DNA from 2 places in the Vogesella perlucida genome. Region 2 is predicted to be linked to the other one. Evidence: predicted binding sites of a transcription regulator. Region 2 holds the regulator's gene; the other holds the start of a gene.
The links. The regulator FliA, encoded in region 2, starts transcription of late flagellar genes. The targets are predictions, from matches to a motif close to GCTAAAGNTNNNNNNNNNNCNGCCGATAAT.
Positions count from the first base shown of each region.

Region 1: the regulator FliA is predicted to act here: its motif matches at 2,551-2,580, upstream of ACZ9XP_RS02905 (LPP20 family lipoprotein).

Region 1 covers NZ_CEETRO010000002.1:64,376-68,597, forward strand. The annotation lists gene ACZ9XP_RS02885 (L-lactate permease) at 1-306, opposite strand, end outside; gene ACZ9XP_RS02890 (UDP-2,3-diacylglucosamine diphosphatase) at 591-1,316, opposite strand; gene ACZ9XP_RS02895 (peptidylprolyl isomerase) at 1,364-1,861, opposite strand; gene ACZ9XP_RS02900 (peptidylprolyl isomerase) at 1,879-2,442, opposite strand; gene ACZ9XP_RS02905 (LPP20 family lipoprotein) at 2,626-3,360, shown strand; gene ACZ9XP_RS02910 (flagella assembly protein FlgT middle domain-containing protein) at 3,364-4,222, shown strand, end outside.
Region 2 covers NZ_CEETRO010000001.1:500,753-504,974, reverse strand. The annotation lists gene ACZ9XP_RS02415 (exonuclease domain-containing protein) at 1-809, shown strand, start outside; gene ACZ9XP_RS02410 (flagellar motor protein) at 877-1,626, opposite strand; gene ACZ9XP_RS02405 (RNA polymerase sigma factor FliA) at 1,646-2,389, opposite strand; gene ACZ9XP_RS02400 (P-loop NTPase family protein) at 2,391-3,251, opposite strand; gene flhF (flagellar biosynthesis protein FlhF) at 3,254-4,222, opposite strand, start outside.

The DNA.
Region 1 (4,222 bases), on a different contig from region 2:
GCGCAGTACGGCAAACTGGCCTTTGCGCTCGGTAAGCTGATACAAGAAGATCACGTTCAGGATGATCCAGCCAATCGGCATCAGGCCGTTGGCCGCACCCAGCAGGGTGGCGCTCATCGCCATATCGCCCGGCATGCCGAATACGGCCACGGCGACTAGCAGCGAGGTCGCCAGGCCCAGCAGGGCGGCAATGTGCGCTTTGATATGGAAAATGCCCAGTGCGCCCAAGAGGACGATTACCGGGATGCTGGCGGCCAGCGTGGACAGCCACGGGTTGCCTAGCGGGTCATAAACGTGTGACCACATGATTGCTCTCCTTGTTGTGTCGGGCCGCGGCCACCGGCAATAAACCCTGGGGCTTGTCCGGTTTTACCGCTTCTGGCGCGCACTGTAGCGGCAGGCAAATCTTGTGTCAGTTGGGGCTGCCCCTTGCGGGAAAACCCTTGCGGGGTAACCCTTATCGCTGTTTTTCCTGCATATTGGGCCGGTATGTACGGCTGGCTGGCAGCTTGGGCAAAGCGCGGGCAAGGGGTAGGGGGCGTGCTCAAACAAGAGGGATGGGTTGGCCGCAGCGTGCGGCCAACCATGGCTTACAGGGCGAGTGGGTGGGCGCTCAGGCCGTGTTCGTCCAGGCGCAGATAGCCGCCACGGCCGGCGTACCAGTCGGCAATCACCCAGCGCTGGCGGGTTTCGCCGTTTAGCTGCTGTGTATGGCAGGCCGGGCGGTGGGTATGGCCGTGGATCAGCGTGGCGCCGGGGTGGGCCGCCAGCAGCGCATCAATGGCGGCCGGGGTGACATCGCCCATCTCGTTCAGGCCTTCGTCCTGCTTCTTGGCCTGGCTCATGCCGCGTATCTGCTGGGCGATGGCGTGGCGTTCGGCCAGCGGTTTGTGCAGGAAGGCGGCCTGCCAGGCTGGCTGGCGCACCATGGCACGAAACTGCTGGTAGGCTGCGTCGTCCGTGCATTGGCCGTCGCCGTGTACCAGTACATAAGGTTGGCCGCAGGCCTGCAGCAGGTAGGGTTCGTCCAGCAGGGTGGCACCACTGGCAGCGGCAAAGCCGGGGCCGAGCAGGAAATCGCGGTTGCCGCGCATCACGTACAGCGGCGTGCTGGCGCTGAATGCCCGCATGGCGGCCAGCATGTCGTGTACAAAAGGGTCGGTGTCGTCGTCGCCTACCCAGTACTCGAACAGGTCGCCCAGGATATACAGGGCGTCGATCTGCCCGCGCCAGCTTGCCAGCGTGCGGGTAAACAGCTGCCCCAGCCAGGGCTCGCCCGGGTGCAGGTGCAGGTCGGATATGAAGTGTATGGCCATGTGTCAAGAATGAAAAAGGCCGCACGAGGCGGCCTGTGCAGGGCGGCTTAGCCCTGGATGATTTCGGCTTTTTCGATGATGACGGCGTCTACCGGTACGTCCTGGTGGCCACCTTTGCGGCCGGTGGCCACGGTCTTGATGCGGTCTACCACGTCCTGTCCTTGTACGACCTGGCCAAATACGCAGTAACCCCAGCCTTGCATGGTTTCGCTGCGGAAATCCAGGAAGTCGTTATCGGATACGTTGATGAAGAACTGGGCGCTGGCCGAGTGCGGGTCCGGCGTGCGGGCCATGGCAATGGTGTAGGTCTTGTTGGACAGGCCGTTATTGGCTTCGTTTTCGATGGTGTCGCGGGTGTCTTTTTGCTGCATGTCGGCAGTAAAACCACCGCCCTGGATCATGAAACCATTGATCACACGGTGAAAAATGGTGCCGTCGTAGTGGCCGTCGATCACGTATTGCTCGAAGTTGGCCGCCGTTTTCGGGGCTTTGTCGGCAAACAGTTCCAGTACGATGTCACCGTGGTTGGTGGTCAGCTTGATCATGTTGTCTATCCTTGCTATCAGGGTTTATAGGTGGCTTTGGTGATAACGACCGGCTCGATAGGCACATCCTGCATGCCGCCTATCATCGCGGTGCGGGCTTTGGAAATGCGGTTTACCACATCCATGCCGGCCGTTACCTTGCCAAATACGGCATAACCCCAGCCTTGCGGGGTTTTGCTGCGGTAATCCAGAAAATCGTTGTTCACCAGGTTGATGAAAAACTGCGAAGTGGCAGAGTTCGGGTCATTGGTGCGTGCCATGGCAATGCTGCCGATCACGTTCTTCAGGCCGTTGTCAGCCTCGTTGGCGATAGGGCTGCGCGTGGGCTTCTGGGCCAGTTCGCCGTCCTTGATGGCAAAGCCGCCACCCTGGATCATGAAGCCGTCGATCACGCGATGGAACAAGGTACCGTTGTAGTGGCCGGCTTTCACGTAGGCAACAAAGTTGTCTACCGACTTGGGCGCGCGCGCGGCGTCCAGCTCGATGGTGATCAGGCCTTTGTTGGTAGCCAGTTCCACGGTAGGGGCAGCCAGTGCCGACAGTGGCAGCAGCATCAGCAGGGAGCACAGCAGTTTTTTCATGGTGAACTAAAGTCCTAAAATGCGGGCGGTTGGCAGTTTATCACGCCGGCCACCATGCGGTAGATTGCGCAAGGTCAGGGCAGCTTTCTAAATTAAAAGTGTAAGCTGGCTCAAGATTTTTATTTGATGTCCGATAAGCCGATGTGGCTATAAAATGATATGCATACTCGGCGGAGCGAAATAATGAAGAATATCACCCGAATGATTCCCGGCTTGCTGGCCATGACCGTGCTGTCGGCTTGCGCCTCCACGCCTGCGGCCAACACTGCGGGTGAAGGCTGGTCTGTGGTAGCCGTGGCCCCGGCAGCTGCCGATACGCACGGCGCGGTGGCGCAGGCCCCTGCCGTGGGGGGTAGCCACGAGCAGCCCGGTATTTCGCGCCAGCCGGTGATGTCGCCTGGTGGCGTGATGATGGGTGGCGCCTATGTCGGCCCGCTGGCCGACCCGCCAGCCGAGCACAAGCAAGAGTCGTTCAATGCACTGCGTATTCGTGTGGTGGGCTATGGCGCGCCGCCAAGCAGCAAAGAGCTGTCGCCGGTGCAGCGCCGCCTGCTGGCCATGCGCGCTTCGCAGCTGGATGCTTACCGTGCGGTGGCCGAGCAGGTGCAGGGCTTCAAGCTGTCCGGTAGCAGCTCGGTGGGTAACCTGGTAACGGTCAACGATACCTTCCGCGTGTATGTGGATGCCTATCTGCGCGGCGTACGTCTGCTGTCTACCGAGTTCAAGGCCGACGGCAGCAGCGAAACCATTGCCGAAGTGGTACTGGATGAAGGCTTCTTCAAAGCGTATCGTACAGCCTTGGTCAGCGCGGGGAATGTTGCCGCCGCGGCGCGGGTACTGCCTGCGGCGGATGGCAGCAAACTGGGTTGCACTGACAGTGGTTGTGTATACGGCGGGGACTTCTACGTTTCGCACTAGGACATGATGCGACTATCCATACTGTTACGCGCCGCCTGCTGGGCGGCGTTTGTTTTCGCGCTGCCCGGCGCGCGGGCCGAGGTGTATCAGGCCGAGGGTGTGGCTTCGCTGGAAGCCGGCCGTGTGGCTGCGCGCGAAGCGGCCATTGGCGACGCTTTGCGCCAGATTGCCATTACCCACCGTGGCGGCATGCTGGCGTCCAGCCAGGTGGTGGATGGGCTGCAAACGGCGGAAAGCATGATGCTGGGGCCATTGAGCTTGCCGGGCAAAACACGCGTGCTGTCTGAAACCCTGCGCGATGGCCTGCTGCTGGTGCGAGTGGAGCACGATACCGATGCGGCCGACGGTGAGCAAAAGGCCGATACCTGCCAGCGCGCGGCCATGCCGCCCGGGCGCTTTCTGGCCCGCCGTATCGTTACCAGCTATTTCCAGCTGGAGCGGCCGACAGACGCCAGCGACCTGGGCAGCATTGCCAACTGGTTTCCGGGGGAGTTGGTACGGTTATTCAACCTGCGTCGCGAAACCCAGGCGCTGTACGCGGGCACCATGTCGGTTTTTCCTGGCGGGCGCATGCTGGAAGCGAGCGCCGCCGCCGACACCGTGCGCGAGATAGGCCGGCGTGAGGGCGCGCAATTTGTGTTGGCCGGGCGCATTGTCGATACCGCTGTGACCCGCCGCGAACCCCGTGTCGATGTATTCGGCAGTGGCACACCAAGCGGGCAGGGTACGTATTACACCGGGCCGCTGTCGGGCTTGCTGGGCTTGTCGGTGCGTAACGTGCCGGTCGAGCGGCGTTTTGAAATCGAATACTGGCTGTACGACACACTGAGTGGTGGCATTTTGCTACGCGATAACCTGCGCC
Region 2 (4,222 bases):
ACAACTTGCCCGACGTGCCGGGCGTGTATCTGTTCTACGACGAAAAACGCTTACCGCTCTACGTGGGCAAAAGCGTCAACCTGCGCACGCGCGTGCTGTCGCACTTTAGCGGCGACCACCGCCAGCACAAGGAAATGCGCATCAGCCAGGAAATCCGCCATGTGGAGTGGGTGGAAACCATCGGCGAGTTTGGCGCGCTGTTGCTGGAGCTGCAGCTGATCAAACAGAAAAAGCCGCTACACAACCAGCGCGGCCGGCTGGAGCAAGAACTGTGTACCTTGCAGCTGGCCGAGGGCGCGGATGGCTTTCTGCTGCCGCGCATCGTGTACGCGCGTGACGTGGACTTTGCCCGCCTGGATACCATCTATGGTTTGTTCCGCACGCAGAAAGAGGCCAAGAAGGCGCTAGGCGAGCTGTGCGAGGCTAATGGCCTGTGCCAGACCTGCCTGCATCTGGAAAAACGCGGCGCGCGCAAGGGCGCCTGCTTTGCCTACCAGATCGGCCGCTGCAAGGGGGCGTGTATCGGGCGCGAGGATGCGGCCAACCACAATATCCGTCTGTTGCACGCGCTGGCGAAGGTCAAGCTCAAAAGCTGGCCCTACGCGGGCATGATTGCGGTGCGCGAAACCGACCCGGTGAGCGGCGAGTGGGAAGAGCACCTGTTCGAACGCTGGTGTTATCTGGGGAGCCGCCGTAGCGAGCAGGCCGCCCCGCAGGGTACGCCGCGTTTTGATGTGGACACCTACAAGCTGCTGGCTGCCTTCATCAAAAAGCCGATGGAAAACACCGCGCTGCGTGAGCTGGCTTGAGCTGGCGGGCAGTACCAAGACAAACGCCACCGTCAAGGTGGCGTTTTGCATGGCTTGGGCGCAGCGTTTAGTCGTTGATGCTGGCCAGGCTGCGCAGCCTGGCTTCGATCAGGCGCGGGTTTTCGCCGTTGGCAATGGCCACGACCCCTTCCATCACCAGCTCTTTGCCGGTGCTTTCCAGGCGGATCAGGTGCTTGAGCTTGGTGGCCATCGGCAAGAACAGCAGGTTGGCCGCACCCACACCGTACACGGTCGCCACAAAGGCCACCGCAATGCCACCGCCCAGCTTGGACGGGTCGGACAGGTTTTCCATCACGTGAATCAGGCCCAGCACCGCGCCCAGGATACCCATGGTGGGCGAATAGCCACCAGCCGATTCCCAGATCTTGGCAGCCTGCTTGCGGCCGTGCTCGTGGCTGTCGATTTCCGTTTCCAGTACCTCGCGGATGCTTTGCGGTTCGCCGCCATCCACCAGCATCTGCAGGGCTTTCTTGTTGAACGGGTCTTTCTGGCTGTTAACGAAGCTTTCCAGCGCCAGCAGGCCACCACGGCGGCTGGTCTGGCTCCAGTTCACGATTTCGCGGATTTGCTTGTCGTATTCGAACGGCGGCGGGCTGAACACCCAGCGCACCATGCGCAGGCCGGTGACAAACTGCTTGGGCGTGCTTTGCAGCATGACCGCACTGGCGGTGCCGCCAATCACGATAAGAAATGCCGTGAGCTGCAGCAGTGAGCCCAGGTGGCCGCCTTCCAGCGCCTGGCCCGCCAGGATGGCGGTGAGCCCGCCCAGCACGGCAACAATACTGATCTTGTCCAAGTTTGGCTTTCGTTAAGGTTCAGGTCCACTCGCGCAGGCGGCTGCGCAGGCGGGTAATGGCCTGGCTGTGCAGCTGGCACACGCGCGATTCGGAAACGCCCAGCACGGCGCCGATTTCTTTCAGGTTCAGCTCTTGTTCGTAGTACAGGCTCATCACCAGCTGGTCGCGTTCTGGCAGTAGCTTGATGGCGTCTACCAGCGCGTTGCGAAAGGCATCGTCGCTGAGGACAGCCGAGGGCTCGATGCCATTTTCATCGGCAATATTGTCGATGCTGTGCGTGGCGTTGCCTTCGTCGTCCTGGAAGTCTTCAAAGTGCACCACGCCAATACCGCGACATTCCCCCAGCATGGCTTGGTATTCGTCCAGCGGCAGCTGCATGTGCTCGGCGATTTCGCTTTCGATGGGCGCCCGGCCCAGCTGCTGTTCCAGCTTGTGGATGGCGTCTTCGATCTGGCGGCTGTTGCGGCGGGTCTGGCGCGGCATCCAGTCTTCGCGGCGTAGCTCGTCCAGCATGGCGCCACGGATGCGCTGGCTGGCGAAGGTTTCAAACTGCACGCCCTGAGCCGGGTCAAACTGCTTGGCCGCCTCCATCAGGCCGATCACGCCTACCTGGATCAGGTCATTGATATCCACGCTGGCGGGCAGGCGCGCTACCAGCATGCTGGCCAGCTTTTTGACCAGCGGCGTGTATTGTTCGATCTGTATGGCCGGGCGGGTATCCGCCACTTGGGCGTAGGCCCGCATTTTGTGATGAGCTGCCATGTCAGGACCCTGTCAAGTCTGCAAGCGATTTGGTTGTCATGAGTAGGTGCTCCAGATAGCTACTGCGTGGCGCGCTCTGGTCGGGCGCGTGCCAGCGCGGCAGCATGTCGGCCAGCTGGTTATAGGCCAGCGCGGCCTCGCATTCGGCAAAAGCTTCTACGGTGGGGCGGCGCAGGGTCTGGCTTTTGCGCACCGTACTGTCGGCGGGGACAAAACCTACCCAGCGTAGTGCAACCGACAAGTAGTCACCGGCCACGCTGTTGAGGCGGTTGAACACAGCCTGGGCTTCTTCAAAGTCTTGTGCATGGTTGACCAGCACATTGAACCGGCGCCGGGCATAGTCTGCGGCCAACCTTTTCAGGCTGGCGTAGCCCTGGGTCAGGCTGTCGGCATCGGGGCTCAGGACCAGCACCAGATTATCGGCAATACAGGCGGGGGCCGGGTCGTCGCTGATATTGGGGCAGTCGATCAGCAGCACGCTGCTGTCAGCTTCTACCGAGGCAAACTCGTGTGCCAGCCGCCGCCACAGCCGTGGCGACAGGCGCGTGCGCTCTTCGCTACTGGCGGCCAGGTTGATCAGGTTCAGCCCGTAGCGGTTTGCCACCATCAGTTCGTTGATGCCGCCCAGGCTAATGGCCAGGCTGGCAAAAGTGCCGGTGGCGGGCAGGCCCAGGCGGCGTGCCTGCTGGTGGCCCGGCTGGTGTTCTATCAGCAGCGGGCGGCCACCGCGCAGGGCCAGGCTGGCGGCCAGCTCGCCCACCAGGGTACTGACGCCGCTGCCTTCGCCGCCGATAAAGGCAAAGCTGGGCGGGTAATCGGCTTGGGCACGCTGCAGACGCAGGCTGGAGGCTTGATCGCTCATGCTTACCCCAGCCAGCCGGATTGTGCGGCGTTCATGATGGCCATTTCATCCCCGGCGGGGTTGAAGGGCGAGTTGTTCTGTGCGGCACGCAGCGCGCGGTCTATCAGTAGCTCGGCGTGGGCCGCGTGGATGTCTTCCGGCACACGTTGGCCGTTGGTCACGTAAAACAGGCGCAGGCGGTTGCGGATGACCACATCCAGGCTGGGGCCCAGGGTGAGTGCTTCGTCAATCTTGGACACAATGGCACCGGTCAGGCCATCGCCTTTGTAGTGGCGCACCACGTCTTCCAGCGTGTGGCCGTCGGCATTGGCTGCCAGCAACAGCAGGCGCTGCACAGGGCGGCCGGCCTGGTTGAACATGTCCAGCTGGGTTTGTACCCTTGCGTCGCGCTGGCCCATGCCCACGGTGTCGATCAGTACCACTTTGCGCGGGGTGAGGTCGGCCAGGGTGAGCTGCAGGTCGCCTTCGTTCTGCACCGAAAACACCGGCACGCCCAGAATCTTGCCGTAGATGCGCAGCTGGTCTTGTGCGCCGATACGGTAGGTGTCGGTGGTAATCAGCGCCACGCTTTGCGCACCGTAGCGCATGGTGGCGCGTGCGGCCAACTTGGCTACCGTGGTGGTTTTCCCCACGCCGGTGGGGCCCACCAGGGCATAGATGCCGCCTGCCTCGATGGGGTCGTGCAGCGGGTCCATGCACTTGAGGTTGTGGATCAGCGCCGAACGCGCCCACTTTTGCGCCACGTCGCCGTCGTACTGCGGCGGCAGCTTTTGCGTGAGCTGGCGGATCAGCGCCGAGCTGAAGCCAGCGGTGAGCAGGTGGCGGAACAGCTCGGTGCGGTTGGGTGTGCGCTGCTCCATGTCGGACCAGGCAAAACCGGCTAGCTGGCTTTGCAGCAGGCTGCGCAGCTGCTTGATCTCGTCGCTGATCTGCTTGAGCTCTTGTGCCATTTGCTCGCGGTCCGGCTCGTC